2 regions of the Brachybacterium fresconis genome follow, and region 1 is predicted to be linked to the other one. Evidence: predicted binding sites of a transcription regulator. Region 1 holds the regulator's gene; the other holds the start of a gene.
The links. Region 1 encodes LexA, which represses DNA repair genes until DNA is damaged. Its sites were predicted from a motif close to TCGAACANNTGTTCGA; they were not measured.
Positions count from the first base shown of each region.

Region 2: the regulator LexA is predicted to act here: its motif matches at 7,091-7,106, upstream of JOF44_RS06395 (DUF222 domain-containing protein).

Region 1 is NZ_JAGIOC010000001.1:4,192,580-4,207,670, reverse strand. It holds gene rsmH (16S rRNA (cytosine(1402)-N(4))-methyltransferase RsmH) at 1-819, opposite strand, end outside; gene mraZ (division/cell wall cluster transcriptional repressor MraZ) at 1,008-1,439, opposite strand; gene JOF44_RS18655 (DUF3040 domain-containing protein) at 2,088-2,498, opposite strand; gene dinB (DNA polymerase IV) at 2,653-3,903, opposite strand; gene JOF44_RS18645 (SAV_6107 family HEPN domain-containing protein) at 3,968-4,450, opposite strand; gene JOF44_RS18640 (spermidine synthase) at 4,729-5,580, shown strand; gene JOF44_RS18635 (cold-shock protein) at 5,687-5,890, opposite strand; gene JOF44_RS18630 (proteasome assembly chaperone family protein) at 6,160-7,137, opposite strand; gene JOF44_RS18625 (HelD family protein) at 7,286-9,532, shown strand; gene nrdR (transcriptional regulator NrdR) at 9,692-10,153, opposite strand; gene JOF44_RS18615 (peptidoglycan-binding protein LysM) at 10,182-10,577, opposite strand; gene lexA (transcriptional repressor LexA) at 10,747-11,442, shown strand; gene JOF44_RS18605 (ATP-dependent DNA helicase) at 11,491-13,521, opposite strand; gene hflX (GTPase HflX) at 13,557-15,091, opposite strand, start outside.
Region 2 is NZ_JAGIOC010000001.1:1,400,637-1,415,727, forward strand. It holds gene JOF44_RS06370 (YwaF family protein) at 1-27, shown strand, start outside; gene JOF44_RS06375 (GH92 family glycosyl hydrolase) at 1-3,205, opposite strand, end outside; gene JOF44_RS06380 (hypothetical protein) at 3,394-3,894, shown strand; gene JOF44_RS06385 (thymidine kinase) at 3,924-4,514, opposite strand; gene JOF44_RS06390 (O-acetyl-ADP-ribose deacetylase) at 4,585-5,115, opposite strand; gene JOF44_RS06395 (DUF222 domain-containing protein) at 5,169-7,079, opposite strand; gene JOF44_RS06400 (mismatch-specific DNA-glycosylase) at 7,774-8,436, shown strand; gene JOF44_RS06405 (acyl-CoA dehydrogenase family protein) at 8,509-9,786, opposite strand; gene JOF44_RS06410 (dipeptide ABC transporter ATP-binding protein) at 9,783-11,399, opposite strand; gene JOF44_RS06415 (ABC transporter permease) at 11,396-12,286, opposite strand; gene JOF44_RS06420 (ABC transporter permease) at 12,283-13,320, opposite strand; gene JOF44_RS06425 (ABC transporter substrate-binding protein) at 13,322-14,977, opposite strand.

The sequences.
Region 1 (15,091 bases):
GGTCCTGCGTGCGAAGGCAGTCTTGACCAGGCGGTCCTCGCCCGAGTGGTAGGACTCCACGACGATGCGTCCGTCGACGTGCAGGCAGTCGAGAGCGGATTCGAGTGCGGAGGCGAGAATCTCGAGCTCCTCGTTCACGGCGATCCGCAGCGCCTGGAAGGTGCGCTTTGCGGGGTGCCCGCCGGAGGCCTTGGAGGCGCCCGGGATCGCCCGGTCCAGCAGGGCGACCAGCTCGCCGCTGCGCTCCAGCGGCGCGGTCTCGCGCTGCTCGACGATGCGGCGAGCGATGCGGCGGGCGAAGCGCTCGTCGCCGAGGTCGTGGAGGATCCGGGAGATCTCCGCCTCGGGCAGCTCGCGCAGGAGGTCCGCGGCCGTGGGGCCGTCGGAGTCGGTGTCCATGCGCATGTCCAGCGGCGCGTCCGCCGCGTAGGAGAAGCCGCGATCGGTGGTGTCGATCTGGAAGCTGGACAGCCCCAGATCCATCATCACGGCGTGGGCGCCGGGCAGGTCGAGGGCCGCCAGCACGTCGCGGATCTCGTCGTAGGTGGCGTGGACGAGGGTGGCGCGGTCGCCGACGCCCTCGCGGTCCAGCCGCTGCCGGGCCAGCTCGAGCGCCTGGGGGTCCCGGTCGATCCCCACCAGCTGCGCCTGGGGAGCGGCGCGGAGCACGGCGGCGGCATGCCCGCCCATGCCCAGGGTGGCGTCGACGTAGATCGCGCCCGCCTCCTGGAGCGCGGGCACGAGCAGCTCGACCGAGGTGGCGAGCAGGACCGGGACGTGCCGGTCGTGGGCCGGCGGGCCGTCCGTCGTCTCGTCCATGTCCCCCCTGTCCTGGGTCGTTCCTGTGCTGCTGGCGGGAACAGATCTCTCCGCTCCCCTCGGCTCCGCTGTCCGGCTGCGGCGCCGCCCTGTCAGATTCCCCGTCGTTCCCGACCCGCCACCGGGGAAGTTGCATCGGGGCGGGAACGACGAGAGGTCTCACAGGACGGATGTCCCTCGAGCCGAGCTCAGAACAAGCCGGGGACCACCTCCTCGGAGGTCTCGGCGAAGCCTTCTTCCTTCTGTTCGAGATAGGTCTCCCAGGCCGGGAGCGACCAGATCTCGAGTCGATCGAGAGCGCCGATGACGGCGCACTCCCGGTCCAGATCCGCGTATCCGCGAAGGTGGCCCGGGATGGTGATGCGGCCCTGCTTGTCCGGGATGACGTCCTCCGCTCCGGACAGCAGCACACGCAGGTAGTCGCGGGTGCGCCGGTCGGTGGTGGGCGCCCGACGGGCCTCCTCGAGCTTCTGGCGGAACTCGGCGAGCGGGTACACGGCGATGCAGTGCTCCTGCCCACGAGTCATGACCAGTCCCGAGGCGAGCTCGTCGCGGAACTTGGCCGGGAAGATCAGGCGCCCCTTGTCGTCGAGCTTGGGCGTGAAGGTGCCGAGAAACATCCAGGCCCTCCTTCACTCGCCGAGACTCGCGATCCGAAACCCATCTCCTCCCAACGCGCTCCACTTTACCCCACTAACCCCCACACAGGGCTACCGAATCGGCGAAATCGCCGCAGATGGCATGCGTCACCGCAGGTCAACACGGTGGTGGACAGTGGGGGGATTTCCACGCGCGGCGCGTCGGCAGCAGGCCTCAGACGGAGTCACCGGTCGGTCTGCGAGCCCTCTCCCCGCGACAGCCCGGAGAACTTCGCAGGTCACAGCGTTTCAGGGGGCCGCGGAGGTCTGGCGGGGATGGAGGTGGAGGGTCAGGGAGGGATGGGGTGGAGGGAAGTGGGGATTCTCGGGGAAGTGGTCGGCACGACGGCTCGCGCAGCGCGTCGGACGGGCCGGATCGCCGCACGAACCGTGCGGTCGGCCAGGGCTCCAGCCGTCCGGGTCGACGCGGATCCCGGGGAGGACGGATCACCGGCGCCTGGCCACCGATCGCGGGCGGACGGCGGGGATCACTCGGGTCCGGCGACCGATCGCGGGTGGCCGGCGGGCGCGAAACCCGGGCCCGGGCACGACGAAGCCCCGGCTCGCGGGAGCCGGGGCTTCAGGGTCGTGGTGGTGACGGGCGCGTGATGCCGCGTCGGCGAGACCGCCTCAGAGGCGCGGGTCGTCTCCGGAGCGCTTCTCCCAGCGCGCCTCGAGCTTGCTCATGAAGGTTCCCCCGTCGTCGCCCCGCGGGGTGCTGGGGCCGCTGCCCCCACCGCCGCCGCCCCCGGAATCGGAGGGGCCCTCCTGCGAGGAGGAGCTCGGGGTGGTCACCGCGTAGACGGCACCGGCGAGCATCCCGATGAAGGCGATGACGCCGAGCCAGATGGCGGGCAGCGAGACGGCCAGGATCAGCACTCCGAGGCCGACGACGACGCCCCCGAGGCCGATCGCGATCCGTCGCCCGCTGCGCCGACGATTCTTGGTCGGCGCGAACGCGCGCGCGAGCCGTGGATCGTCAGCGAAGAGCTGACGCTCCATCTCGTCGAGCATCTTCTGCTCATGGTCAGACAGCGGCATGATTCCCGCTCCTTGTCCCCGGTCCTCTCGCGCTGGTGGGCGCACCGACCGCCGATCGTGGTCCGGAGCCCCCATCGGCGTTTCCCCCAGTTTAGAGCCACTTCCTGAGTAATGGGAACTCCGACCGCGAAGCATCACACGAGCGGGCGGCGCCTCAGGGCCGATCCTGGTCGGGAGAGGGCGGGGAATCCCCGCGCGGTGCCGCTTCCGGGGCCCCCGAAAGGGTGGACCCGCGGCTGAGGCTCGTGGTCCCGAAACGGTCCACGGCGCGGTCCATCGCCGCTTCGAGATCTCGCCATTGCCCCGACCGGACGGTCAGCTCGTGCTGGTACGGGGTCGAGGCCTCGGGCTCGAGGTGGGTGGCGCGCACGCCGGCCAGTCGGATGCGGTGCAGGCCGTGGCTCTCCCGTTCCCACAGAGCCACCACGTGCTCGCGCAATCGCTCGCCGCTCGCCGTCGGCTGGTCCAGGGTCGAGGAGCGGGTGATGGTGGTCCCGTCCGGGCTGCGCAGCTTGAGCACGACCGTGCGGGCGACGAGCTCGCCGCGGCGCAGCTGCCGGGCGACGTCATCGGCCATCACGGTGATGTTTCGGCGCACCTGCGCGGCGTCGGTGAGGTCCTCGTCCCAGGTGCGTTCGGTGCCCAGGGACTTGTCGCGCACGCGGTGTCCCAGACCTGTGCGGTCGTTGCCCGCGGCGAGCTGGGCGATCTCCGACGCACGCGGACCGAGCGCGCGGGCCAGGGCGGATGCGGGGATCTCGCGGATCTGGCCGATGGTGTGGACCCCGATCCGTTCGAGGGCGGCGACGGCCTTGGGTCCGATCCCGGAGACCGCAGAGACCGGCAGCGGGGCCAGGAAGTCGGCCGTCTCCGCCGCCGCGACGATCAGCTGACCGTCGGGCTTCGCCCGCGCCGAGGCGATCTTGGCGACCGCGCGGGAGACCGAGCCGCCCACGGAGCTGGGCAGATCCAGCTCCTCGCGGATCGTCCGTCGCAGCAGGGCGGCGATCTGTTCGGGCTCCCCGAACAGTCGCCGCGCGCCGCGCACGTCGAGGAAGGCCTCGTCGATGCTGATCTGCTCCACCTCGGCGACCACCGATCCGAGGATCTCCATCACCCGGGCGGAGGCCTCGCGGTAGTGGGCGATCCGGGGCGGGACGATGACCAGGTCCGGGGCCAGACGCCGCGCCGAGGCCATCGGCATCGCCGAGCGGATCCCGCGGGTGCGGGCGGGATAGCTGGCGGCGGCGACCACGCCGCGGGCCCCGGCCCCTCCCACCACGACCGGCAGGCCCTGCAGGCCCGGGTCGTCGCGCACCTCGACGGAGGCGAAGAAGGCATCCATATCCAGGTGGAGGATCCCGGGGATCTCCGGGGAGGACTCCGCGCCCATCCGTGCGTGCATCGGCACCTCCTTCGTGCTGGCACTGTACTCGGCGCGGCACGGCGCGAGGCCCGCCCGGGATGCGTCATCCGGCCAGGGAGATGACGTGATCCGGGAGATCGGCGAGCAGACGCCGGGAGACCTCGTCGAGGTGCTCCGCCGTCTCCCGCAGATGCTCGCTGAGCAGCTGCGGGTCGGGGTGCGCCGAAGGGTCGCGGTCCAGTCGCGCCCGCTCCGCCACCAGCGGGGGCAGGGCGCTCGCCCGCTCGGCCTCCGCGCCGCCGAGCTTCTCCAGCGCCGTCCAGACGTTCAGCGGGAGCCGGCGCCGCCGATCACGGTTGGCTCGGGCGACCAGGATCCCCGCACCCCGCAGCGCCGACCGGTGCACGAGCTCGAAGGCCTCCCGCGGATCGTCGGCGGCGGCCTCACGTCCCCGGCGCAGCAGGTCGCGGGCCCGGTCCAGATCCGCCTGGTCCTGGTCCAGATGCGCGAGTCGCAGCCGGAGGCTGCGCCCGTCGGACGGGAGCTGACCGGCCCGCCCTCGCCGGCGGGACGTGGTGGTGGTCATCGCTGGTCCTCCTTCCCCGGGCCCCGCCGCCCGCACGAGCTCGGGACCGCCTCGACTGCTGATGTCCCTCACGCTAGGTGCGGGGTCCGACAGACGAACGGGGCAGGCCGTCGGTGGGGACGGTCAGGGGGTGGGGAGGATGGGCATGGCGCCGTCTGCGCCGTCGCGACGTCCGTCGGCATCACGTCTCCTGCCGGCACTCACGTCTCCTGCCGGCACCGCACGTCTCCTGCCGGCACCGCGCCTTTCCCCGGCGTCGCGTCTTCTAGAGTGGAACGATGCCCCGACGCGCGCGTGTCCGCCACGCCCCCTTCGAGCACCTCGGTCCGCTCGATACCGCCCTGCCGATCTCGACGGGGACGGCCCGCCTCACGCTCGAGAACGACGGCTCCGTCCTGCTCGAGGTCAACGGTGTGCCCTCCTCGCACCTGCACCCGGATCCCGAGCATCTGGTCTTCGAGTACATGCGGTGGATGCTGATCGCCATCGACCAGCACCTCGGCCCCGTCGTGACCGGCCCGTCGACGAGCGGGCGCTCCGGGCCCCAGCTCGCCCATCTCGGCGGGGGCGGCTGCTCGCTGCCCCGGGCGATCGCGGCGAGTCGTCTCGGCTCCCGACAGATCGTGGTCGAGCTCGACGAGCTGCTGGCCGATCAGGTCCGCGTCTGGTTCGACCTGCCGCGCTCACCGCAGCTGCGCCTGCGGATCGAGGACGCCCTCAGCGCCCTGGCCTCCTGGCGGGAGGACCGCTTCGATGTCCTGGTGCGCGACGTGTTCTCCGGGGCGACGACGCCCGCCCCGCTGATCTCCCGCGAGGCTGCCGAGCACGCCGCTCGGGTGCTGAGGCCCGGTGGGCTCTACCTCGCCAACTGCGCCGCTCCCCCGGGAACGGGGCTGATGGCCGATGAGGTCGCCACCCTCAGCTCCGTCTTCGTCCACGTCGGCGTGATCGCCGAGCCGGCGCATCTGTCCGGCAAGCGGCGGGGCAACTGCGTGCTCCTGGCCTCCGACCGGCCTCTGCCCGAGGGGATCGACCGCGACCTGAGGTCCGACGCGGTCTCGGTGCGGCTCGCGCAGCCCGCTCAGGTCCAGGCGCTGGCGCGTGCGGGCAAGGTGCTCACCGAGCGCTGAACCCGCCGGCTCGGCCGCCGTCGGCGGCGGGCCACCCCTGGACGACGACGGACCGGGCAGGAGCATCTGCTCCTGCCCGGTCCGTGATATCTCGGAGAACCCGGGATCAGAGGGGGCGGACCTGCTCGGCCTGCGGGCCCTTGTCTCCCTGGCTGACCTCGAACTCCACGCGCTGGCCCTCATCGAGGGCGCGGTAACCGTCCATGTCGATCTTGCTGTGATGCACGAAGACGTCAGCGCCGCCTCCGTCGATCTCGATGAATCCGTAGCCCTTTTCGGCGTTGAACCACTTGACCGAGCCCTGTGCCATACCTGTCACCTTCTGTGTCGTCCATCAACGATCGCGGTACGCGATCGCGGCGCCGCGTGAAGCCGTCCCCCGCCGAGGCGGGTGGCGTCAGGTGCAAGCCGTACTGCTGTGCCGAGGCACCTTCGACGGACTGTCCTGCTGGACCTGCATCACCGCAACGCCGCCATTCTGTCACGGCAGTGTCCTCGTTCACACGCCGATCGGCGATCAGCGGTCACGAAGCAGTAACAACTCGTCGCAGGACGCACCGCCCACGGGATTCCCGGGGCCTACCAGGAGCGCGGATCGTCCGGACCGTCACCGTCGTGATCGGCCAGGAAACGTTCGAAGTGCTCGCCGATCTCGTCGGCCGTCGGCAGATCCATCGTGGTCGCGAGCGACGAGGCGTCCTCGCCCTCGCTCAGGGAGTCGTACTGCTCCTCGAGGGCGGTGACGATCTGGCGCACCTCGTCGTTCTGCGCGAGCGTGCCCTGCAGGGCGACGGTCGCCGCATCGGTGAGGTCGCCGAGGTGGACCAGCGGCAGGTCGAGGCCGGCGGCGTCGCTGACCCGGCGCAGCAGGGCGAGCGCGCCGGCCGGGAAGTCGGTCCGCGTGAGGTAGTGCGGGATCTGCGCGGCGTAGCCCATCGCCGGATGGTCGGCGCGGCCGAGCTCGTGCTCCAGCAGCGCGCCGAAGGCGGCCGGCACCACGATCTCGGCGGCCTCCTCGCTGTCCGCCGCCGGGGCGGTCCCCGGCGCCGGCGTCGGCCGGGACCCCGGCCGCCCCAGCAGGGACGGGTCGTTGGCGTGGGCGATCAAGCCGATCGGGCGGGTGTGCGGGACCGCCATGGGCACCGCCTGCATGCCCACCACGCGCTCGACGTCGAAGAACTCGACCAGATCGATGAGCGCCTCGGACAGGCGCCGCCACTGCAGGTCCGGCTCCGGTCCGTCGAGGAACAGGAACGGGCGATCGGCCTCGTCGTACATGAGGGACAGGGTCAGCTCCGGAATGTCGACGCTCGCGTAGGAGGTGCCGTCGAACACAGCCTGCGGGCGGGACCCGCGGTAGTCCAGCAGCTCGTCCATGTCGAAGGTGACCAGCCGCAGGTGGCGCAGTTCGTCCCGCAGGTAGGTGGAGGCGATCCGGCAGGCGCTGCCGGCGTCGACCAGGCCCGGCAGGGCATGGACCAGGGTCAGTCCCGTGCGAGGGACCGCGGCCAGCACCTCGGCGTCCTCGAACCGGTACAGGTCACGTGGGTCACGCATCGGCGTCTCCTCCCTCGTGGCCGGCCAGATGTCGGGGTCCGGATGGCACGCGCACCCAGGCCCGTCCACCATAATGGACCACCGTGCTTCGCCGACCCCGGGTGTTTCCTGGGCGGCGGCAGGATCAACCGTCGAAGGGGGCAGGTCCGTGGACGAGGCGGAAGAGCAGATCGCCCGGGAGATCGCGCGCGAGCAGGCCTACGCCGACCGGCTCTACGCTCGGCTCGACGAGCTCATCACGCAGGTCGAGGGGAACCTGGAGCAGATCCAGGCCTCCCAGCATGCCTCGACCCACCAGAACCGGTCCGAGCGGGATTCGTTCATGGCGATGTACGAGGACCGCCTGGCCCTCCTGCGCTCCGTGGCCCGCAGCGTCGTCTTCGGCCGGCTCGACACCGACGAGGCGGCCCGGCACTACATCGGCCGCATCGGACTGTTCACCGCCGATCGCGAGCAGCTCCTGGTGGACTGGCGCGCCCCCGCCGCTGCCGCCTTCTACCAGGCCACCAGCACCGACCGCCAGAACGTGCGCCTGCGCCGCCACCTGATCAGCCGCGGTCGCAGCGTGATCGGGCTCGAGGACGACGTCCTGGACCAGGCGGTGTTCGAGGGCGACCACCACGACGTGGTGCTGCAGGGCGAGGGAGCCCTGCTCGCGGCCGTCTCCGGGCAGCGCACCGGGCGCATGGGCGACATCGTCGCGACCATCCAGTCCGAGCAGGACCGCATCATCCGCTCGACGAACCGCGGCGTGCTCGTGGTCCAGGGCGGCCCCGGCACCGGCAAGACGGCCGTCGCCCTGCATCGGGCGGCCTACCTGCTCTACACCCATCGCCGCCGGCTCGAGCACACGGGCGTGCTGATCATGGCCCCCACCTCGGGGTTCCTGCGGTACATCGAACGGGTCCTGCCGAGCCTCGGCGAGTCCGGAGTGGTCATGCTGACCCCGGGCGAGCTCTTCCCCGGCATCGAGACCTTCGTCCACGACCGCGACGAGGTCGCCCGGGTCAAGGGCGATACCGCGATGGCCGAGCTCCTCGCCCGTGCGGTCAAGCAGCGCCAGGTCATCCCGTCGGACGACCTCGAGCTGAGGATCGACGGCACCCCGATCACGCTCACCCGTGACGCGCTCCGCGCGGCGCGGCGGGAGGCCCGCTCCACGCACAAGCCGCACAACGCCGCCCGTTCCGTGTTCGTCCGGGCGGCGATGGACCGCCTGGTCGAGGCCTACGAGAAGGCGCTGATCGCGCGCGGCAGGACCGTGGTGCCGGAGGACCGTCCCGACCTGCTGTCCGACCTCCGCCACGACCATGAGATCAAGCGTCGGCTGAACCTGGCCTGGCTCCCCTACACGCCGCAGGGCTTCCTGCGCATCCTGCTGTCCCGACCGGACCGGCTGCGCGCCGCGGCGCCACCGGCTCTCGTCGGGCAGCTCCAGCTGCTGGTCCGCCCGAAGGACTCGGCCTGGACGGTCGAGGACGTCCCGCTGCTGGACGAGGTCGCCGAGCTGCTGGGCGAGGATGCCGCTCCGGCCGAGGCCCGGGCCCGGGAGGCGGCCGACCGGCGGGAGGCCGACGTCGACTACGCCCGCCGGGTGATCGAGAACGTCGACACCTCGGGCATCGTGCGCGCCGAGGACCTCGCCGACCAGGTCAGCCAGATCCGCGACGGCCGCACCCTCGCCGAGCGCGCCTCCGCCGAGCGCAGCTGGACCTACGGGCACGTCGTGGTCGACGAGGCCCAGGAGCACTCCCCCATGAGCTGGCGGGCCCTGATGCGGCGCGCTCCCACGAAGTCCTTCACCGTGGTCGGGGACGTCGCCCAGACCTCCTCGGCCGGAGGGACCTCGTCCTGGACGGATGCGCTGGGCCCGTACATCCAAGATCGCCTGCAGGTCGAGCATCTCACCGTCAACTACCGCACCCCGAGCCGGATCATGGACCGGGCCGTCGCGATGGCGAAGGCCCATCAGCTGCCGGTCACCGAAGTCAGCTCGGTCCGGGAAGGCGATCATGATCCGCTGATCGAGCGGAGCGAGGAGACCGAGCTCGCCGACCGCACGGCCGAGGCGGTGAGCGCCGCGTACGACACCGGCACCGGACGCCTGGCCGTGATCACGGTGGCCGAGCGCATCGATGCCGTGCTCGCACGGCTGCACGATCACCCTCAGCTGCCCCGGGCAGGCGCGGGCTCCGCCGGCGTGGACGACGAGATCGCCGTGATGACCGCGCAGGATGCGAAGGGGCTGGAGTTCGACGGGGTGATCATCCTGGAACCGGCCGAGCTGATCGACGCTCACGGCGCCGGCGACCTCTACGTCGCGATGAGCCGGCCGACCCGGCACCTCGGCGTGGTCCACGCCCGGGATCTGCCGGCGGGGATCGGCCCGTCCTGAGACCGGGATCGGCGGCCGCGGCTTCCCCTCCGCGACCGCCGATCGGTCGTGCACTGCGAGAGTGCACGGGGGACATCTTATGCACAGCCGACGGCTGCTTCGAACCGATCGGCGCAGAAATCTGGAAACCCCCACGCTCCGTCGGGATCGACCCGTCTCTCAGACCGACGCGGAGGCCGCCTCGGCGCGCAGCCGGGCGATCTCGCTCTCGAAGTCCTCGAGCGTGTCGAAGTCCTGGTACACGCTCGCGAACCGGAGGTAGGCGACCAGGTCGAGCTCCTGCAGCGGCTGCAGGATCGACAGGCCGACCTGGTGCGCGTCGATCTCCGCCTGGCCGCTGGAGCGGATCGTCTCCTCGACCCGCTGGGCGAGCATCGCCAGCTGGTCGTCGCTGACCGGGCGACCCTGGCAGGCCTTGCGCACGCCGGAGATCACCTTCGCCCGGCTGAACGGTTCACTGACGCCGGAGCGCTTGAGCACGGACAGGGAGGCCGTCTCGGAAGTCGAGAAGCGCCGCGAACAGTTCGGGCACTGACGACGGCGCCGGATGGTCGCGCCGTCGTCGGACGTGCGCGAATCCACGACCCGGGAGTCAGGATGGCGGCAGAACGGGCAGTGCATCCGGTCAGGATACCGGCACGTCGCCCGCTCAGCGCTCGAGGGATCCCGGCGACGGCAGCTCGATCTGCTGACCGGCGGTGACGCGCCCGGTGGCCAACTGGTTGAGCGTGCGCACCTCGGCGATGTACTCCCGCTCGCTCATCGGTGCCGGAGCGTACTGCTCGGCGTAGCCCCACAGGGTGTCCCCGGCCTCGACCGTGATGGTCGTCGGAGGCTCCGGCTCAGGGCCCGCCACGGCGGAGGGCACGTCGAACACCAGCAGCAGGGCGCCGGCGACGAGGAGCCCGAGCACGAAGGCTGCCAGCGTCAGCAGCGCGCGACCGCGCCGGGTGGGCTCGAGTCGAACATCCGCTCGAGAGGCCTGCGCGTCGTGCTGGTCGCGATGCTGCCGGAAGGGAAGGACCGTCGCGGTCTGCGTCGTCATATCCGAACTCCTGTTCGATCGAATCTTTGTGCGACTGTAGCCGGGGAGCGGCGCGACACGCAAGAGGAATCTCGAACACCTGTTTGGCATCCGGTGCGCGCCGCCCTAGGCTGGGTGACAGGACAACGGAACCGCGAGGGTCCGACAGACGAAGCCAGGAGGCCGCACGATGACGCCGAGCACCCCCCCGCCGATCCGGTCCCGCGGCGACGCCCCGGCGGATCCCGCGACGGCCGGCCTCACCCGTCGCCAGCGCCTCGTCCTGGAGACCATCAACGACGCGGTCTCCGCCCACGGGTACCCGCCCACGATGCGGGAGATCGGCGACGCCGTCGGCCTGACGTCCTCCTCGTCGGTGTCCCATCAGCTCCAGGCGCTCGAGCGCAAGGGCTTCCTGCGACGGGATCCGAAGCGCCCGCGGGCGATGGAGGTCGTGATGCCCGAGGAGGACGGTGCCCCGGCCCCCGTGCCGATCCCGGACATATCCCCCGAGTCGGTCACGGTGCCGCTGGTCGGCCGGATCGCAGCCGGGGTGCCGATCACGGCCGAGGAGCAGGTCGAGGACGTCTTCACCCTCCCCTCGCGCCTGGTCGGCGACGGGAACCTCTTCCTGCTGCAGGTCGTCGGCGATTCCATGATCGACGCCGCCATCTGCGACGGCGACTGGGTGGTGGTGCGCTCTCAGCGCTCGGCCGAGAAGGGTGAGATCGTCGCCGCCATGATCGACGGAGAGGCCACCGTGAAGACGTTCGTGCAGCGCGACGACCACGTCTGGCTCATGCCGCACAACCCAGCCTTCGCCCCGATCCTGGGCGACCACGCCGAGATCCTCGGCAAGGTCGTCGCGGTGCTGCGCGCGGTCTGAGCGCCCCGGCCGCTGCGACCGGCCCTCGGGCCCGCCGCCGCGGCGGTCTCAGGAATCGGCGAGACGGCGCAGAGCGCCGAGCGCGACCTCGGGATCGGCCGTCGGCCACAACGGCGGCACCGCCTCGCGCAGGAAGCCTCCGTAGCGCGCGGTGGCCAGGCGCGGATCCAGCACGGCCACCATGCCCCGGTCCTCCTGCGAGCGGATCAGGCGCCCCGCGCCCTGGGCCAGCAGCAGCGCGGCGTGCTGGGCGGAGACGGACATGAACCCGTTGCCGCCGTGCCGGGCGATCCGCTCCTGGCGGGCGGAGGTCAGCGGGTCGTCGGGTCGCGGGAACGGGATCCGGTCGATGGTGACCAGACGCAGCGACCGGCCCGAGACGTCCACCCCCTGCCACAGAGTGAGGGTGCCGAACAGGGAGGCGTCCTCGTCCTCGCGGAAGTTCCGCACCAGGTTCGCCATCGAGTCCTCCCCCTGCACCTCGATCGTGAGGTCGAGTCGGGCGCGCACGTGCTCGGCCGCCAGTTCCGCGCCGCGGCGCGAGGAGAACAGGCACAGCGCGCCCCCGCGGGATGCCTCCACCAGATCGGTCAGGTGGTCGAGCATCGCCGGCGATGGTCCCTCCCGTCCGGGCTGCGGCAGGTGGCGGGCGGTGTAGAGGATCCCCTGGCTCCGATAGGCGAAGGGGCTGCCCACGTCGAGGCCGGCCCAGGCTCCGCTGTCCTCCCCCGGCGGCAGCTCGTCCACCTCGGTGCGACCGGCCCGGCCCAGGCCCACCTCGCCGGCAGCGGGTTCGAAACGGCCGGCGAGGGCGAGCGTCGCCGAGGTGAGCACGGCGGTGCGGTCCTCGAGGATCGCGCCGCGCATGGCGGCGGCGACGCTGAGGGGCGCCACCTGGATGCTGGAGCGACCGGTGGCCTGGGAGCGGGAGACGGAGACCACGTCGTCCTCCCCCGGCGCGCCGAGCCGCTCGCAGACGTCGATGATCTCCTGCAGGTTCGCCCGGACCGTCTTGCGGGTCCCGGCCGTGGACGCGGAGCCGTCCTCGCCGGCGTCCTTCGCATCGGAGTGGGCGGTCCGCGCCTCGACGCGCAGCTGCTGGACGGCATCGGCCAGACGGTCGGGCAGGTCACCGAGCACCCGGCCGTCCGGCGCCAGCTCGAGGGCCTCCCGCAGCTCCTCGGCGGCGTCGTCGAGAGCCGTCGCCGCGACCCCCAGGCCGCGCAGCTCCCGCACGGTGCCCCGCAGCATGCCGGGGCTGAGGACCTCGGTGACGGCGCCGGTGACCCGGCCGGTGAGGTCATGCGCCTCGTCGAAGACGACGACGTCGTGGTCGGGGATGATGCCGTGGTTGTCGAAGGAGTCGATCGCCAGCAGAGCGTGATTGGTCACCACGATGTCGACCTCGCGAGCGAGCTCCCGGCTGTGCTCGGCGAAGCAGGACTCGACCATCGGGCAGGTGCCGCCCAAGCACTGGGAGCCGGTGACGGAGACCTGCCGCCAGGCGCGATCGGAGACGGGGTCGTCCAGCGCGTCGCGGTCGCCGCTGTCGGTCTCCTCGGACCACTCGCGCAGGCGACGCACCTGGTCGCCCAGGCGTTCGCCGCCGCCCCGGGCGGGGTCCGCGGACGCCTCGGCGAACAGCGCGCCGGGGTCGATGTCGACGGGGTAGCCGCCGTCGATCTTGTGGCGGCACAGGTAGTTCGCCCGCCCCTTGAGCAGGGCGAAGGTCGGGGTGCGCGGCAGGTGCGGGGAGAGCGCCTCGACCAGGTACGGCAGGTCCTTGCGCACGATCTGCGTCTGCAGCGCGATGGTGGCGGTGGAGATCACCACCGGCCGACGGCTGACCAGGGCGTGGCGCAGCGCCGGCACCAGATAGGCGAGCGATTTTCCGGTTCCGGTGCCGGCCTGGACCAGCAGGTGGCGCCCTCCGGTCATGGCCGTCTCCACCGCCTGTGCCATGGCCTGCTGGCCCGGACGCTGGGTGCCGCCGATCGCCGTGACCGCCGCGTCCATGAGGGTCGACAGCTGGATGTCGGCGGCCTCCGGGGCGGCCTGGTGAGCGGTGGCGGTGGTCATCGGATCAGGGTATCCGCGCCGTCGTCCCCGCCCCGTCAGGCCGCGCCGTGCAGCTCTGCGGCGAGCGCCTCATCCACGCGGGCGTGGAGGTGGGTGCCCTCCATGATGTGCTCCTCGGCCAGGACCTCACCGCTGCTGTGCACCCGCGAGACGAGGTCGCCGCGGGAATAGGGCACGACCACGTCGACCTCGACCGCCGGGCGGGGCAGTCGCTCTGCGATCAGGTCACGCAGCTCCGCCACGCCCATCCCCGTGCGGGCGGAGACGACGAGCGGGTCGCCGACCTGGCTGCGCAGTCGAGCGATCGTCTCCGGCTCGGCGATGTCCGCCTTGTTGAGCACGACGATCTCGGGCACGTCGAAGCCCTCGAGCTCGCCGAGCACGGTGCGCACGGCGCGGATCTGCCCTTCGGGGTCGGGGTGGGAGGCATCGACCACGTGCAGCAGCAGGTCGGCGTCCCCGACCTCCTCGAGGGTGGAGCGGAACGCCTCCACCAGCTGGGTGGGCAGGTGCCGCACGAAGCCGACGGTGTCGGCGTAGGTGAACTCGCGGCCGTCGGGCGTCCGTGAGCGCCGCACGGTCGGGTCGAGGGTCGCGAACAGGGCGTTCTCGACCAGGACTCCGGCGCCGGTGAGCCGGTTCAGCAGCGAGGACTTGCCGGCGTTGGTGTATCCGGCGATCGCGACCGCGGGCACCTGGTTGCGCTTGCGGTCCGCGCGCTGGGTGTCCCGGCCCGGGGTCATCGCCGTGATCTGGCGGCGCAGCTTGGCCATGCGGTCGCGGATGCGGCGTCGGTCCAGCTCGATCTTCGTCTCGCCGGGGCCGCGCGAGCCCATACCGGCACCGGCGCCGCCCACCTGGCCACCGGCCTGCCGGGACATCGACTCGCCCCAGCCGCGCAGTCGCGGCATCAGGTACTCGAGCTGGGCGAGCTCCACCTGCGCCTTGCCCTCGCGGGATTTGGCGTGCTGGGCGAAGATGTCCAGGATCAGCGCGGTGCGGTCGATGACCTTGACCTTGACGATGTCCTCGAGCGCACGGCGCTGGCCGGGTCCGAGCTCGCCGTCGGCGATCACGGTGTCGGCGCCGTGCTCGGCGACGACCTCCGCGAGCTCCGCGGCCTTGCCCTTGCCCAGGAAGGTGGCCGGGTCGGGGTGGGCGCGGCGCTGGAGCACGCCGTCGAGCACGGTGGAGCCGGCGGTCTCGGCGAGCGCCGCGAGCTCGTGCAGGCTGGTCTCCGCCTCGGCGGAGTCGCCGGAGGTGTACAGACCGGCCAGGACGACGCGCTCCAGGCGGAGTCGGCGGTACTCGACCTCGGTGACGTCCTCGAGCTCGGTGGAGAGCCCCGCCACGCGGCGCAGGGCCTGGCGGTCGGCGAGGTCGTACTGCGCGCCGTCGGCCTCGGAGTCGTAGGTCACGGCGGAGACGGAGGCGTCGCCGCGGGAGAGGATCCGCTCGGTCAACGGGTCCCGACGGGACGGGGTGGTCGCGGCGTCCGTGGTCTCGGTGCGCGCCGTGGCCCCGGTCCCTCCCGTGGTGGTCCCGTCGACGTCCGTGTCGGAATCGGGTT
Region 2 (15,091 bases), 2.8 Mb from region 1:
GGCGCAGCGGCCCTTCGGCGGTGGTGATCACCAGCCGGTGGTGGGTGAACGCCCGCGGTGAGGCGACGGCGAAGGGGCGGGTCTGGCGGCGCCAGCGGAAGCTCTGGGAGGAGCGCTCGTCGAGCAGCTCCCACGTCTCGGCGTCGTGCGACCCCTCGAGCCGCCACGCGATCGGGTCCCCGCCGGCTTCGGCCGCCGAGGTCAGGGTGAGGAAGCGGGCCGGCAGCGGCTCGCCCAGCTCGGGCAGGTCGATCACCGCGCTCGCACCGTCCCAGGCGCGCTCGGTGCGGGAGTCGTCGTCCCGCAGGGGGTCCTCGGGGTCGGCGGCGAACAGGTCGCGCAGGGGCTCGGGCCGCTCCCCCGGCGTGCTGGCCGACGGCGGCACCTCGCCCCACGTGCCCTTCTCGTCGCCGAGCGTGACTTGGATCCGCCCGCCCAGGTCCGCGTGGTCGATCCAGGCCTCGGGGTGCTCCTCGCCGTCGACCGTGACGCCCGTGATGCAGGCGTGCTGCGGGTCCTGACCGTCCGTGGTGACGGTGAAGGGCTCCCCGCCCAGGGGCTTGACGTGCACGTGGTCGAACAGCGGCGCCACCAGGTGGTAGCGCCCGGTGCCCAGCTGCAGCGGGTACAGCCCGAGAGCGGTCAGCAGCCACCAGGCGCTCATCTCGCCGTTGTCCTCGTCGCCGGGGTACCCCTGGCCGATCTGCTCGCCGACGAACAGGCGGCGATGGACCTCGCGCACCACCTCGGAGGCCCGGTGCGGAGCCCCGGCGTGGTGGAAGAGGAAGGGGATGTGGTGGGAGGGCTGGTTGGAGACGCCGAACTGGCCCATCCGCACCGCCCGGGCCTCGTCCATCTCATGGATGACGTGGCCGTAGGTGCCCTTGCGGTCGGCCCGCTCGGGGGTCGCGAAGAACTCCTCGAGCTTCGCCCGCAGGCCCGCCCTGCCGTCGTGCAGCGTCGCCAGGCCCTCCCCGTCGTGCGGCACGTGGAAGGCGAAGTTCCAGCCGTTGGTCTCCGTGAAGTCTCCGCCCCACTCCTTCGGGTCGAATTCCTCGGGACTCTTGGCGAAGCCGCCGTCGGGCCGTCGGCCCTGGAAGAATCCGATCGACGGGTCGAACAGCAGTACATGGTTGGCCGAACGGGCCCGCAGATACGTGGCCTCCTCGCGCAGGTGGGCCGCCTGTTCCTCGTCCCCGGTGCTCGCGGCGAGCAGCTCGGCCTGGGCGGCCAGGCCGAAGTCGTTGATGTGCGCCTCGAGCGTCCAGGAGACGGACTCTGAGGTATCGGTGTCGACGTAGCCGGTGAACACGGCGCGCTCGTTGCCCCGTCGGCCCACCTCGGTGCGGTCCGGGGCGACGGTCGCGTTGCGCAGCCCGGATTCATAGGCGGCCAGCGGATCCGGCAGCGGCACGCCCTTGACGGCGAGGTCGGCGAAGGCGATGTCGCTGCTGGTGCCGGTCATGCAGTCGGCGTACCCGGGCGAGGACCAGCGGGCGATCCAGCCGCCTTCGCGGTACTGCTGGACGAAGCCGTCGGCGAGCTCGGCGGCCAGCTCCGGGTACAGCAGCGCGTACGCGGGCCAGGCGGTGCGATAGGTGTCCCAGAACCCGTTGTTCACATGCAGCTTCCCGGGGATCACCTGGGCGTTGGTGCGGGTGTCGGTGGCCTCGCCCTTGACCGGCAGGACCGGACTGGCGTGGACGGGCTGGGGCCGCTGGGAGGTCCCGGCGTTCTCCCAGTGGGAGTTGGGGTAGAGGTTGAGCCGGTAGAGATTGCCGTACAGGGTGCGCAGCTGCGGCGGAGTGGCCGTGCCGGGTTCGATCACCCGCAGCCGCTCGGTCCACGCCGCGTGGGCCGCCGCCCGAACGTCCTCGAACCGTCGGCGCTCGACCTCCTGGGCGAAGGTCCGTCGGCCCTGATCGATCCCGAGGAAGCTGGTGACCAGGCGGACGGTGACGCGTTCGGTGCCGGCGGCGAAGGTGAGCACGCTGCCGGTGGACTCGCCGTGAGCGGCACCGACGGCGATCGGAGCCGGCTCGACCTCGGCGAGCACGAACATGCGCGTGGCCCCGTCGGCCCGGTCGTAGCCCTGGGCGAGGCCGGAGTCGACCCAGGCCCGCAGCCGTCCGTCGAAGACGGCGCCGGCGGCGTCGATGCGACTGTGCTCGTCGACGCCCTCGAGCAGCAGGTGCAGCTCCCCCGCGTCGGCATCGGCGTCGATCTCGCAGATCGCGCCGTGGTCGGTCGGTGCCAGACGCAGCGAGGTCCCCCCGTCCAGCGCCACCTCGTACAGGTCGGGCCGGGCGGTCTCGTCGGCGTGATCGAAGCCGAGGGCACGCACCGTCGGCGAAGCATCCGGTTCGCTGCCCCGCAGGGGCATGAGCACGAATTGGTTGCGGTCGCCCATCCAGGGGCTGGGCTGGTGGGAGATCGCCAATCCCTGCAGACGAGGGCGGTTGTCCTCGCCATTGCTGCGGTGGTACTCGTACACCCAGCGGCGGGTGCGGGCATCGGTGGCCGGGGTGAAGAAGGCGAAGCCGTTCGGGACGGCGGTCAGCGGGAGGTTGTTGCCGCGGGAGAAGTCGCCGGAGGCGTAGGTGCCGCGCCGCGTATCGACCCAGGCCACGGGATCCTCGCGCGACGGGGCCGCAGGCAGAGGAGCGAGATAGGGACCGTCGATCCAGCCGGTCATCTCCTCGGGCTCGGGACGCTCGGCCTCCAGAGCCTCCTCCCGGGTCTCGACGAGGTCGGCCTCCTCGTCCGCCGGGACGTCGACGCTCAGGCGGACCTCGGCGATCGTGCGGCCGACGGCGACCTCGAGCGGGACCTGCACGTCGTTCCACTGATCGGCGTACAGGATCCGTCCCTCGCCGAGGCCACGTGCGGTCGCGGGGGTGCCGTACTGGTCGTGGGGGTCGAGCTCGGACAGCCGGGCGCCGTCCTCGAAGACCAGCTCCACGGCGACGAAGGTCGCGCCCCAGGTCTGGGCGCCGTCCAGTCGCGGGTGGAGGTAGGTGCGCAGCACCTCGCCGCGCTCGACGATGCGTCCGATGAGCGCGGGCAGTCCCTCGAGGAGGGGAAGCGTCCGCTCGGCGCTCTCCCCGGCACGGGCCGCATAGCGCAGCGCAGACGGTGCGAGGAAGCCCGCGGCGTCCTTGCTGGTGGGGGATCCGACGGGGCCCGGGTCTGCAGTGACGATCATGAGCACCAGGCTATCGACTGAGCGCGGCCGACGCGCCTGTCCCTCCCGGCGCGGCGAAGGTCGGGACCGGAGGGATGCCGGGATCCTCTGACTGCGCGATGGGGAGTCCTCCCCATCGGGGAGGCACGCATCCGGGCCAGAGGTGCGGGATACTTGCCGTGCACTCGAGGACCTTCAGGGGAGACACTATGGCCTACGCCCAGGCACCGCACGACGGGCCGATGACTCCGCCGCCCAGCCGCCCCCGGCGACCCACCTGGCACTGGCTCGTGGTCGGCGGCATCGCTCTGATCGGTCTGCTCGTGGTCGCGGCCTTCGCGGTGTTCATCGGTTGGAAGATCCTCGATCGCGGCGATCCGGAGCAGACCGTCGACGACTTCTACACCTCGTTGCAGGACGCCGATTGCGAGCTGTTCATGGAGTCGACCACGGACGAGTTCCAGGAGGCGACCGGACTGACCTCCTGCTCGATCTTCGACGACAACATCGCGGGAGTCTCCGCAGTGGACTACGAGGTCACCGAGCGCACCAACCGGCAGGGGTATGCGATCTTCGAGGTGACCGAGTCCTACTCCGCCGACGGCCAGTCCGAATCCGTCGACCTCCGCTTCTACGTGCGCCGCATCGACGGGCAGTGGGACCTGGACCTCATGGAGCTCGTGGAACCGGGGTCGAACCCCATCGCCTGATCCACTGCTGGAACTCGTGCCGGCGACCGTCAGGACGGTCGATCAGGGCGGTCCGTGAGCCGGTGCGCCCGGCAGCGCGCCTGGTAGGACTCGCTGCCGCCGATCTGTTCGGCCGTGGCCCGCAGCGCGTCCCCGCCATCGGCGAGCAGACGGATGTGGAAGGCGGCGTCCGCGCCGCAGACGCTGCACACGGCGGTCAGCTTCACGACCTCCTCCGCCTGCGCCATCAGGCTCGGGACCGGTTCGAACGGACCGCCGTCGTAGGTGACGCAGAGCCCGGCCACCTCGACCTGGATCCCGGCCGTGAGCAGCTGCTCGATCACCGGGATGATCCGGGGGCCGAAGAACTGCGCCTCGTCGATCGCGACCAGGTCGGGGGCCCTCCCCTCCAGCACCTCGAGCACCGCGTCGGCGGTCTCGAGCATGCGCGCGGGCACGGTGCGGCCGATGTGGGTGCTGAGGCGCTCCGGGCCGCCCCGGTCGTCGAGCCGGTGGCCCACGACCTCGACCTGGAGGCCCGCCAGGCGTGCGCGGTGGACGCGCCGCAGCAGCTCTTCGGTCTTGCCGGCGAACATGGGGCCCGCGATGACATGCAGTCGACCTGCCTCACCTGTGCGCATGGTGTCAGAGTACGCGCGGGCCCGGCGAGGCACGCGGGGCTGACGTTCCGGGGACCAGTCGCTCCGGCGTTCAGTCGCTCAGCTGTGCTCGGAAGGCGTTCTCGGCGTCGGTGCCGAACGGGACGAACACGACCTCGTCGATGCCCGACGTCCCGGTCTTCTGCTGGGCGGAGACATCCCGGACGGTCTCGACGGCGATGCGGGCGGCGTCGTCCATCGGCCAGCCGTAGACACCGGCGGAGATCGTGGGGAAGGCGACGCTGCGGGCACCGATCTCCTCGGCGACGCGCAGTGCCTCGCAATAGCACGAGGCCAGGGTCCGGGAGCGGTCCTCACGCGTGGAGTGCACGGGGCCGACGGTGTGGATCACCCAGCGGGCCGGGAGCTTCCCCGCCGTGGTCGCGACCGCCTGTCCTGCGGGGAGCCCCTCGGGCAGGGAGGTCTCGCGCAGTCGACGGCACGCGGCGAGGATCTCCGGCCCGCCGCGGCGATGGATGGCGCCGTCCACGCCGCCGCCGCCGAGCAGGGACGAGTTGGCGGCGTTGACGACGGCGTCGACGGCGGTCTCGGTGAGGTCTCCGGGGGCGATGCGCAGCTTCATCTCTTCACGGTAGCGGGGAGTTCGGAGCACCGCACGACCGCCGGGGCGGCCCCTCAGGGTCGTCGGGGTGGGGTGTGGTCGGTGGTGAGGATGAAGTCGGTGCGGTCGTTGGGCTGGTGGTGGCGGTATCCGGGCCAGCTGTTCGCGGCGAGGTGGGGGCGGTGGGTGGTGGCCGTGGATCGTCCGACACGGTCCAGGGCTTTCTCCAGCATGGCCGTGGGCCCGGTCCTGGCTGGGACCGGTCCGTGCATGCCCTCGACCACCCAGGGAGTCCACCGTGTCCGCGCAGGGCCGGCGGGGCCGGCGGGCTCGCTTGGGTTGGCGGGGTCGGCCGGGTCGGCGGGGTCGGCGGGGTCGGCGGGGTCGGCGGGGTCGGCGGGGTCGGGGTGTCGGGCCAGGCGGTGGCGGGCGGTACCGACCGGGTCGAAGTTGTGGCCCGCCCGGCGGGCTTTTTGCCCATACCGCGTCGTCCACTCCACACTGGCCCGCCGGCCGTGCGCGTCGGTGATCACCCGGGCGGTGACGCCGGCTTCTTCCTTCTGGTTGTCTGCCGCGCACAGACTGTTGCCGTTGTCCCGCGACGTCGCCCCACCGCGGGAGTGCGGGGTGATGTGGTCGATCTGCCGGATCGGCGCGTCACAGTACGGTGCCCGGCAGGTGAGGTGAGACCACCGCAGAAACCGCGACAGGGCGGGCGGGAACGCGCGGGAGCGGGACTGGACCGCGACCAGCTGCCCGTCCTCGGGATCGATATACAGGTTCCGCAGCGCCAGCTTCAGCTGCGGATTGTTCTCCCCGGCCGCGGTGATGGCCTGCAGCATCTCCTCCCGCACGTGCTCATAGGGCACCGAGCCGACGCCCTCGATCACCGCCGCATCAGCGTGGGCCGGGGCCAGCAGCGACCGGTCGGTGATGATCACCCCGATCTCCATCGTCGTCCCCCCTGCGCTCCCGTCCCCGTCGCGGGCGCCACGGCCCAGCAGCACATCGACGAACTGATCAGCCATGATCTGCTGGTGACCGCGCCGGTCCCCACCGGCTCGGGCTTTCTCCGCCCCCAGCGACAGTCGTTTGCGGATCCGGGCCGCGTCCATCGCGCCGACCCGCGCGGTCAGGGTGGACATCCCGTCCTCCGCCCGACGCATCGTGACCCCACGCTGCTGACGAGCGCGCAGGTGCCGGCCCGCCGCCCCGTCGGGGTCCAGGGCGTGCAGGACCTTCTCGGCCTCACCGGCCCACTCCTCGACCCCGCACCCCTCCAGCTCGGCCAGACGCTCGGTGAGGACCTCATCGACCCGGCTGCGCAGCGCCGGGCCGGCCGAGGCGAGGACCTTTCCCACCCGGTGCGCGGCTGCCGGCGAGGCCTGTCCCCGTGACAGGGCCGCGACCATTGCCGGCATCGAGGCGACCAGGCGCCGGGAGCTGGACATCGTCTGTCCCGCCGCGGCCGGCGACGCCTTCAACGCGAACGACGCCTCCGACCGTGCGGTCTTCACCGCCGCCCGGCCCCTCTCGCCCCGCGCCAGCGCGTCGTCCTTCGCCGCTGCTTCCAGATGCACCAGCGCCCGGGCCTGGACCGCCGCCATCGCCGAGGACAGTTCCCCCAACCCCGTCAGCACCCCGATCGTCTCGACCGCAGAGAGCCCCTCCAGCGAGGAAGACCCCCGCGCGCCCAGCTCCGCGAGCGGCCCGATCACCGCAGACAGCTCCACACCCCCGACCACGACCCCACCCTCACCGGCCGTGATCTCCACCCCGCAACCACCCGCCGCGGACTCGGCGCGACCACCCGCCGCGGGCTCAGCCGGACCACCCGCCGAGGACGCGGCGCGATCACCGGTCGAGGGCCCGGCGGTTCCGCCGGTGGAGGGTCCGGCGGGTCCACCGGTGGAGGGCTCGGCGGGGCCACCGGTGGAGCCATCACCTGCTCCCGCGGTCTCCGCACCCTCGAACTCGTCATCCATGCCATCCAGTATCGCATGACTGTTCGACTTACTGAAGAGTCACCACACAATTTCTCGAAGATCGCCCGAGAATGTGGATAACTACCCTCTGGGGAGGAAGGTCGAGGATCTTTACGTCCGACTCGAGGGATGCTCGCCAGTGCTGCCACCAGCGGATCCTCAATTCAGGCCACAAGCGCCTCCACCGTCGCCCCGGGTCCGCCTCTCCGACCGCAGAACAGCACTGCCCCACCCCTGTCAAGACACCGATCACGAATGTGGACAAACCGAGATTGTGGAGGACGCACAATCACTCCCGACCCCCGACGAAACAGCTCCAGGACCCCGCGCGCCCGCGGCTCCACACCGCCCTCAGGCCGTCAGCACTCCGCCAGCACGCTCGTCGGCAGGAACGAGCGCGCCGACGTCACTCCCCCGCTGTTTACGCCGTCCGCCCCGGGGTCGCCCTGCGGGCAGTTGCGGACGCACCCCGGTGCGCCCTCGGAGCCGATCCACCCAGCGTCGCGGCCTGCGATAGTGGGCAGGAGATGGCGGGCAGGAAGAGTCGTCGGGAGGATGCTGTGATGATGCGAGGGACGACGCGAAAGAATCGACGCATGATCGACCCGCCCGATGCCCGCGCGAGCACAGCTGTCCCCGGGAGGACGACTGCCCCCGTGGGCACGACTGCCCGCAGGAGCATCGCCCTGCCCGCATGAGCACTCCACGCACCTCTCCCCTGGCAGGTCGCAGGCCGACCCGAGCTGATCTGGCCGCCTTCGCCGCCTCGCCGCAGGACGCGCTCGTGGACGTCCTGCCCGATCCCGCACGCGGCCAGGTGCTGCGCCTGCTCATCGTCGGCATCAACCCGGGCCTGTGGACCGCCGCCGTCAACGCGCCCTTCGCCCGCCCCGGCAACCGGTTCTGGCCGTCCCTGCACCGCGCCGGCCTCACGACGCGACTGGTCGACGCCGCGAGCGGCCTCGAGGAGGACGATGAGGAGGATCTTCGCGAGCGCGGGATCGGGATCACGAACCTTGTCGGCCGCGCGACCGCCCGGGCCGACGAGCTGAGCACCGCCGAGCTGCGGGCCGGCGGCGAGGAGCTGGCGCGGCGCGCCGCAGCCCTGCGGCCGACAGCGGTCGCGATCGCCGGGATCACGGCCTTCCGCACAGCGTTCGGCGACCGGAGAGCACGGCTGGGAATCCAGGACCCGCAGACGATCCCGCACTGGCCGCAGGGCGTGACGCTCTGGGTGGTGCCGCAGCCGAGCGGGCTGAACGCGCACGCCACCGTCGAGACTCTCGCGGGAACCTGGCGAGAGGTCGCCGCAGGGGCAGACGTCCCCGTCTCCCGGCCGACCTCCGAGGGCGAGTGACCAGGCGCGTCCCTGCACGCCCCGCACGGCCCGCGGGCCCGCGCACAGCGGGGCGTGCGTTCGCGGCGGGGGTCAGCCGTCGCGCTCCGTCTCCGGCTTCTTCTCTCCGGTGGACCAGAAGTACAGCAGGTCGGTGCCGTTGACGAGACGGTCCCCGATCGCCCGTTGCTGGTAGATCACCGGGTTGTGCGAGGCCAAGGTCCGGACGTTGCGCCAGTGCCGGTCCAGACCCCGACCGCGCGAGGTGGCGGAGGCTCCGCCCACGTCGAACAGCTCCGTCGTGACGCGAAGGATATCTCGGACCGTCGTGATCTGTGCTTGGACGGTGCGCAGCTCCGCCGCGTCGGTGAGTTCCTGCGCCCGGGCACCTCCGGCGGCGTCCTGTGCTGCGGCGAGCGCACGGGCGGCTGCGAGGACCGAGTCCTGCGCGGAGGCGACATCGGCGGACAGCGTCCCCACCACCTGCTGGATCAACGGGTCCGTCGCGGCGCTCGCCCCGCTGCCCTGCGAGTAGACACGAGTGCGGGAACGCACGAACCCGATCGCGTCCCGGAGCGCAGCGCGCCCCGCCCCCACGAGGGAGGAGAGCAGGACGAGCTGGAGGAACGCGGTCTGCGTCGTCGCGGCCCCGTCCCCGCGCCCCTCGAGAACGCGCACCCGGGAGGCCGGGACCGCGACGCGGTCGAAGAGCGTCGATCCGCTGCCGGTGAGGGTCTGGCCGAAACCGTCCCAGTCGTCGCGCAGATCCACGCCCGGGTCGTCGGACGCGACCGTGACCCGGGCTCGCCGCCCGTCGGGAGTCCTCGCCGAGACATTGATCCAGTCGGCGAAGATCGATCCCGTGGAGTAGTGCTTCTCGCCGGAGAGTCTGTAGGCCTCTCCGTCCGGGGTCACTGTCGTGCGGAGGTCCCCGACCGTGGCGGTGCTGCGCTCGTGACTGGCGTTGCCGACCACGGCCCCGTCCGCGATCACGGACAGCCAGGATTCCGCCTCCCTCGTCTCCGCGCCGATCAGAATGTCCTGCACGAACGCGAAATGCGCCCGCAGCAGCTGGGGCAGGTTGGAGTCCGCCTCGCCCAGGTCGAGAAGCAGGCGGAACAGGGTCTCGGTGCCCGCCCCTGCTCCACCCTGTGCCCTCGGCACGGTGACGGCGGTGAATCCCGCCGCGGCGAGCGCCCTCACCTCCGCGTGCGGGAGTCGTCGCTCCCGGTCCCGCTCGGCGGCTCCCTGCACGATCGTGGCGAGGACCGGAGCGAACCTCTCCCGCAGCTCGGTGTACTCGCTGTCGATCGGGCCGACGTCCGGGCTGTCGAGGGGCGCGGTCGCGGTGTGTGTCTCGGTGGTGGTCATGCGATCTCCTCCAGATCGGGTCGGGGCAGCGCGGCGACGAGCTCGCGCGTGTAGTCGTGCTCGGGGGCGAAGAACACCTCGTCGGCCGTGCCGGACTCCACGATCCGGCCGCCCTGCATCACCAGCACCCGGTCGCTGAGGTGGTGGACGACGCCGAGGTCGTGGGAGATGAACAGGTAGGCGGTGCCCAGCGCGTCCTGCAGGTCCGCGAGGAGGTCGAGGACCTGTGCCTGGATCGAGACGTCGAGGGCGGAGACCGGCTCGTCGAGGACGAGGATCTCGGGACCGGGCGCAAGGGCGCGGGCGATGGAGACGCGCTGGCGCTGTCCTCCTGACAGGGTGAGCGGATGGCGGACGGCATGCTGCGGCTCGAGTCCGACGGCGACGAGCAGCTCGTCGACCCGGGCGACCCGTTCGGCTCGACTCGTCGCGGCGGGCACCGCATCGGCGATCGTGCGGCCGACGGTCCAGCGGGGGTCGAAGGATCCCAGCGGGTCCTGGTGCACGACGCCGATGCGCCGTCGTCGCTCGCGACGCCGCCTCTCGGGCAGCCCGGACCACGGCCGTTGCCCCAGCAGGACACGGCCGGAGGTCGGATCGGTCAGCGCGAGCGCGATGCGGGCGAGGGTCGACTTGCCCGAGCCCGAGGCACCGACGATGCCCAGCGTCTCCCCGGCCCGCAGCTCGAAGGAGACGTCGTCGACCACGGTGCGTCCCCGGCCGTCGGGCCCGCGGAACTGCTTGGAGACCCCCTCGAGCGCGAGGGCCGGCCCGGCCGGGAGCTGCCGCTCGTCCCGGCGAACCTCGATCCGGGTCGGCGGGGCGTCGGAGAGCCGCCTCCCGCGCGAGTGCGCCGAGGGGACCGCGGCGATCAGCCGCTTCGTGTAGTCCTCGCGCGGCCGGGTGAGGACCTCGCTGGTGGGGCCCTGCTCGACGACGCGGCCGTCGTTCATGACCAGCACCTGGTCGGCCAGCCGCTCCACCACGGCCAGGTCATGGCTGATCAGGACGACGGCCCGTCCGTCCCCGAGGCTCTTCTCGAGCAGCGCGAGGATCTGCGTCTGCACGGTGACGTCGAGCGCCGTGGTGGGCTCGTCGGCGATGAGGATCTCGGGCCCGAGGGCGAGGGCGGCGGCGATCAGCGCCCTCTGCCGCAGGCCCCCGGAGAGCGCGCCCGGCAGCTGCCGAGCGCGCAGCTCCGGCTCGGGCACCCCTGCCGCCTCGAGCAGCTCGAGCGTTCGGGGCCACCGGTCCGCACGCGGAACGCCGTGGATACGCAGCGGTTCCGCGATCTCCGCCCCGACGGTCCGCAACGGGTCGAGGGAGACGAGCGCGTCCTGGAGGACGTACCCGATCCTGCTCCCCCGCAGGCGCCGGAGCTCGGCCGCCGAGCACGTGAGGAGGTCCGCCCCGGCTTCGAGCGTCGTCGCGGTGACCTGGGCGCGGTCGCCGTTCAGACCCAGCAGGGAGCGCGCGGTGACGGACTTTCCGGAGCCGGATTCGCCCACGATCCCCAGGCAGCTTCCGGCCCGGACCGAGAAGGACACGTCCTGGACGACCTGGGTCCCATCGAAGGCGACCGAGAGGTTCTCGACGTTTATCGGCGCGCTCATCGGAGGATCCCGGAATCGTTGATGCGCTGCAGGTGCCGGCCGAGCACGGTGAGCGAGAGGGTGAACAGGACGATCGTGATGCCGGGGAAGAAGTCCATCCACCATGCCTGCTGGATGTAGGTGCGTCCCGCGTTGAGCATCGCTCCCCATTCCGCCGTGGGCGGCTGGACCCCCATGCCGAGGAAGCCGAGCGCCGCGGCCCAGACGATCGCTTGGCCGATGCCCAGCGTGATCAGGACGGTCAGCGGCCGGAAGGCGTTCGGCAGGAGGGTGCGCAGCAGGATCCGGGCCGGCGGATGACCGAGGGCGCGGGCGGCCTCGACGTACAGCGAGCCACGCACAGCGAGCACCTGGCCGCGGACCATGCGCGCGTACCCCGGCATCGTCGCGACGCCGACCGCGACCATCTGGGTCAGGGCGCTGTTGCCGTAGACGGCGATGAGGATCATCGCCAGCAGGATCCCGGGGAAGGCGTACAGCACCTCGATCACCCGGGTGACGGTGGCGTCGGCGAACCGCCCCGCGAGGCCCCCGACGAGACCGAGCACGAGCGCCCCGACCAGGCCGATCGCGGTAGCACCCAGTCCGATGGCCAGCGACTGGCCGGCGCCGTGGATGACCCTGCTGAACACGTCGCGCCCCGACTGGTCGGTGCCGAAGACGTGCTGGATGCTGGGGGCGTCGAAGCTCTCCGACAGGCTGATCTCGAGCGGGTCCTGCGGAGCGAGCAGATCGGGCAGCAGCGCCGCGAGGAGGACCAGCGCGACGACGGCACCTGCCGCCCAGACACCAGGACCTCCCAGAGCGGGGTGGCGTCGGAGGCGCCGTACGGGGCGCGCGCCCTCCTCGAGCGCGGGGGCCTCGGGAGCAGGTGCCAGGACGGTCATGAGGTGGCTCCGATCGAGCTGCGCAGTCGGGGGTCGACCGCGACATAGGCGAGATCCGTGAGGACGTTGGCGACGACATAGACGAGGGCCACCACGAGAGTGACGCCGACGACCAGGGGGAGGTCCTGGGCGGTCACGGCCGCGACCAGCACCTGTCCGATCCCTTGGCGGGAGAAGATCACCTCGACCACGACCGCTCCGGAGATGAGGGAGCCCAGCCCCCATCCCGACAGGGCGATGCCGGGCAGCGCCGCATGGCGCAGCACATGACGCCATCGCACGTCCCCGGGCCCCGCGCCGCGGGAGAGGGCCGAGAGCACGAAGGGTTGACGCTGTGCCGCCTCGAACTCGTCGCGGGTGACCTGCGCGAGGAAGCCGCCGAGCGGTATGCCGAGGGTCAGCGAGGGCAGGATCATGCCCAGCGGTCCCCCGTCGACGACCGGCAGCCAGCCCAGCACGACGGCGAAGACGACCAGGAGCAGCACTCCCAGCCAGAAGGGCGGCAGTGCGGCCAGGACGACCTCGAGGGCCGATCCGATCCGGCCGATGGCCCCGGGGCGACCAGCCGTGATCAGCGTCGAGGCGAGCGCGAGCACCCAGGCGACGACCAGCGCCGCAGCCGTGAGCTGCAGGGTCGGCAGGATCTGCGCGCCGATGACGTCGAGGACGGGTTCCTTCATGGTGTAGGACTCGCCGAGGTCGAGCTGGACCAGACCGCCCAGGAACGCGGCGTACTGCACGAGGAGGGGGTCGTCGAAGCCGTACTGCTCCCGGACCGCCTGGACCGTCGCCTCGGGCGGATTCGCCGAGGCACCGCCGAGGATCGCGAGGGCAGGGTCCCCGGGGACCAGGTGCTGGAGGAAGAACACGATCGTGGCGACCGCCCACAGCAGCAGGAGCGAGGATCCCACCTGCGCGGCGAGGCGGCGGAGCACCGGGGGGACCCGGGGCCCGGAGCGGACGGAGCTCTGGGCGGCAGACGAGTCAGCGGCAGGCGGGTCGGAGACCGACGGATCAGCGGCAGCGGTGGCCATCTCAGCGCCCTCCTCGGACCAGGTAGGCGTCGTGGAGGACGGGTTCGCCCTCGCTCGGTTCGATCCAGATGTCGCGGACCAGATCGGAGCGGACGGCGAGGCGCGTCTGGATCGGGTAGAGCGGGACGTGCCAGGTCCGGGCGACGAGAAGTTCCTGCGCCCGCGAGTAGAGCGCCACCTGCTCCTCGGCATCGGTGGTGGCCGCGGCGGCGAGCAGCGTCTCGTCGAGCTCCTCGTCGTAGTCCTGGGACACGTTCTGGCCGTTGCCGAGCTCCAGCGTCTCCTGCGAGAACTTGATGTACATGACGTTCGGCGTCGGACTGTTCCAGTAGCGCCCCTGGATGTCGTACCGCGTCGGGTCGCTCTTCATCGCGGTCATCGTGGCGGCGTCGGAGGGGAGCAGCTCGATCTTCACCCCCACGCGCTTCTCCATGGCCTGGAAGTTCTGATAGATGGTGAGGTCCGCCGGCGGGGTCTCCCCCGGATCCGAGGCGTAGGGCAGACGGAGGGCGAGGGTCCTGCCCTCCTTCATGCGGTACCCCTCGGCATCGCGCCCGGTCCAGCCCGCCTCGTCCAGGAGGTCGTTCGCCCGCCCGGGGTCATAGGGGAAGGGCTCATGGAATCGTTCGTCGTACGCCGGGGTCCCCGAGGAGACGGCATTGCCCTCGTAGGGGAAGACGCCCGCGTAGGCGCTGGCGACGATCCCCCGCGCGTCGGAGGCGTGCACGATCGCGCGGCGCACCCGGAGGTCGTCGAGCGCCGGGTCGGTCGTGTTGAGGTCGAGGGCGAACGGGACCCCCGAGTGGATGAAGTCCTCGGTGTCGATGGTGTCGTCGGCCCGGGCGGCCGGGACCGACTCGGGCGGCAGGTTGAAGATCGCGTGTGCTCTGCCGGACTGCAGCGCCCCGAAGCGGGCCGTGTTGTCCGGGAGGAACCGCCAGGTCACCTTCTCGAGATAGGCGGGTCCCTGGTGCTTCGCATCAGCGGGCGCCGAGGTGTAGTTCTCGTTGCGGATCATCACGACCTCGCGGTTGCGCTTCCACTCGGTGACGATGAACGGCCCGGTCCCGACCGGCGCGAGGCAGTTCTCCTCCAGGCCTCGTGCCATCGCCGCCGGGGACTCGATCCCGAAGAAGGCCTGGGAGAGCACCGTCAGCAGCGGTGAGTACGGGCGCTTCAGGGTCAGACGCACGATGTGCTCCGAGATCGCCTCGGCGGACTCGAAGTACGGCGAGAGGTAGAGCAGGGCGGTCGAGGACTGCGTCGCGGGGTCCATGATCTGCTCGACGTTGGCGACCACGGCCTGCGCGTCCAGCGACTCCCCGTCCGTGAACTCGACGCCCTCCTTCAGCGTGAAGTCGTAGATGAGGCCGTCCGAGGAGATCTCCCAGGACTCGGCGAGCCAGGGCACCACCGTGCCGTCCTCCTGCATCGAGACCAGGGAGTCGAGGTACTGCCGTGCGATGTACGTCTGCGGCATGTCTCCGCTGTTGTGCGGGTCGAGACAGGTCGGCTCGCGATCCGTGGCGTACACCAGCTCCCCTCCCGACCTCGTTCCGGTGGGAAGGGTCGCGGACGGGGCGGGCGGCCCGCAGGCGGCGAGGCCGGTGCTCGCACCGGCGACGCCGATCGCGGCGAGCAGATGTCGTCGACGCACGATGGACCTCCTGGTTCTCGTCGGGTCGTCGGGTTCTTCCCGTGCTTGTCATGGAACGATCGCCGAGAACTCTAAGTACAGCTTGGGGCTGGCCAAAGTTTTATGACGGGGCGC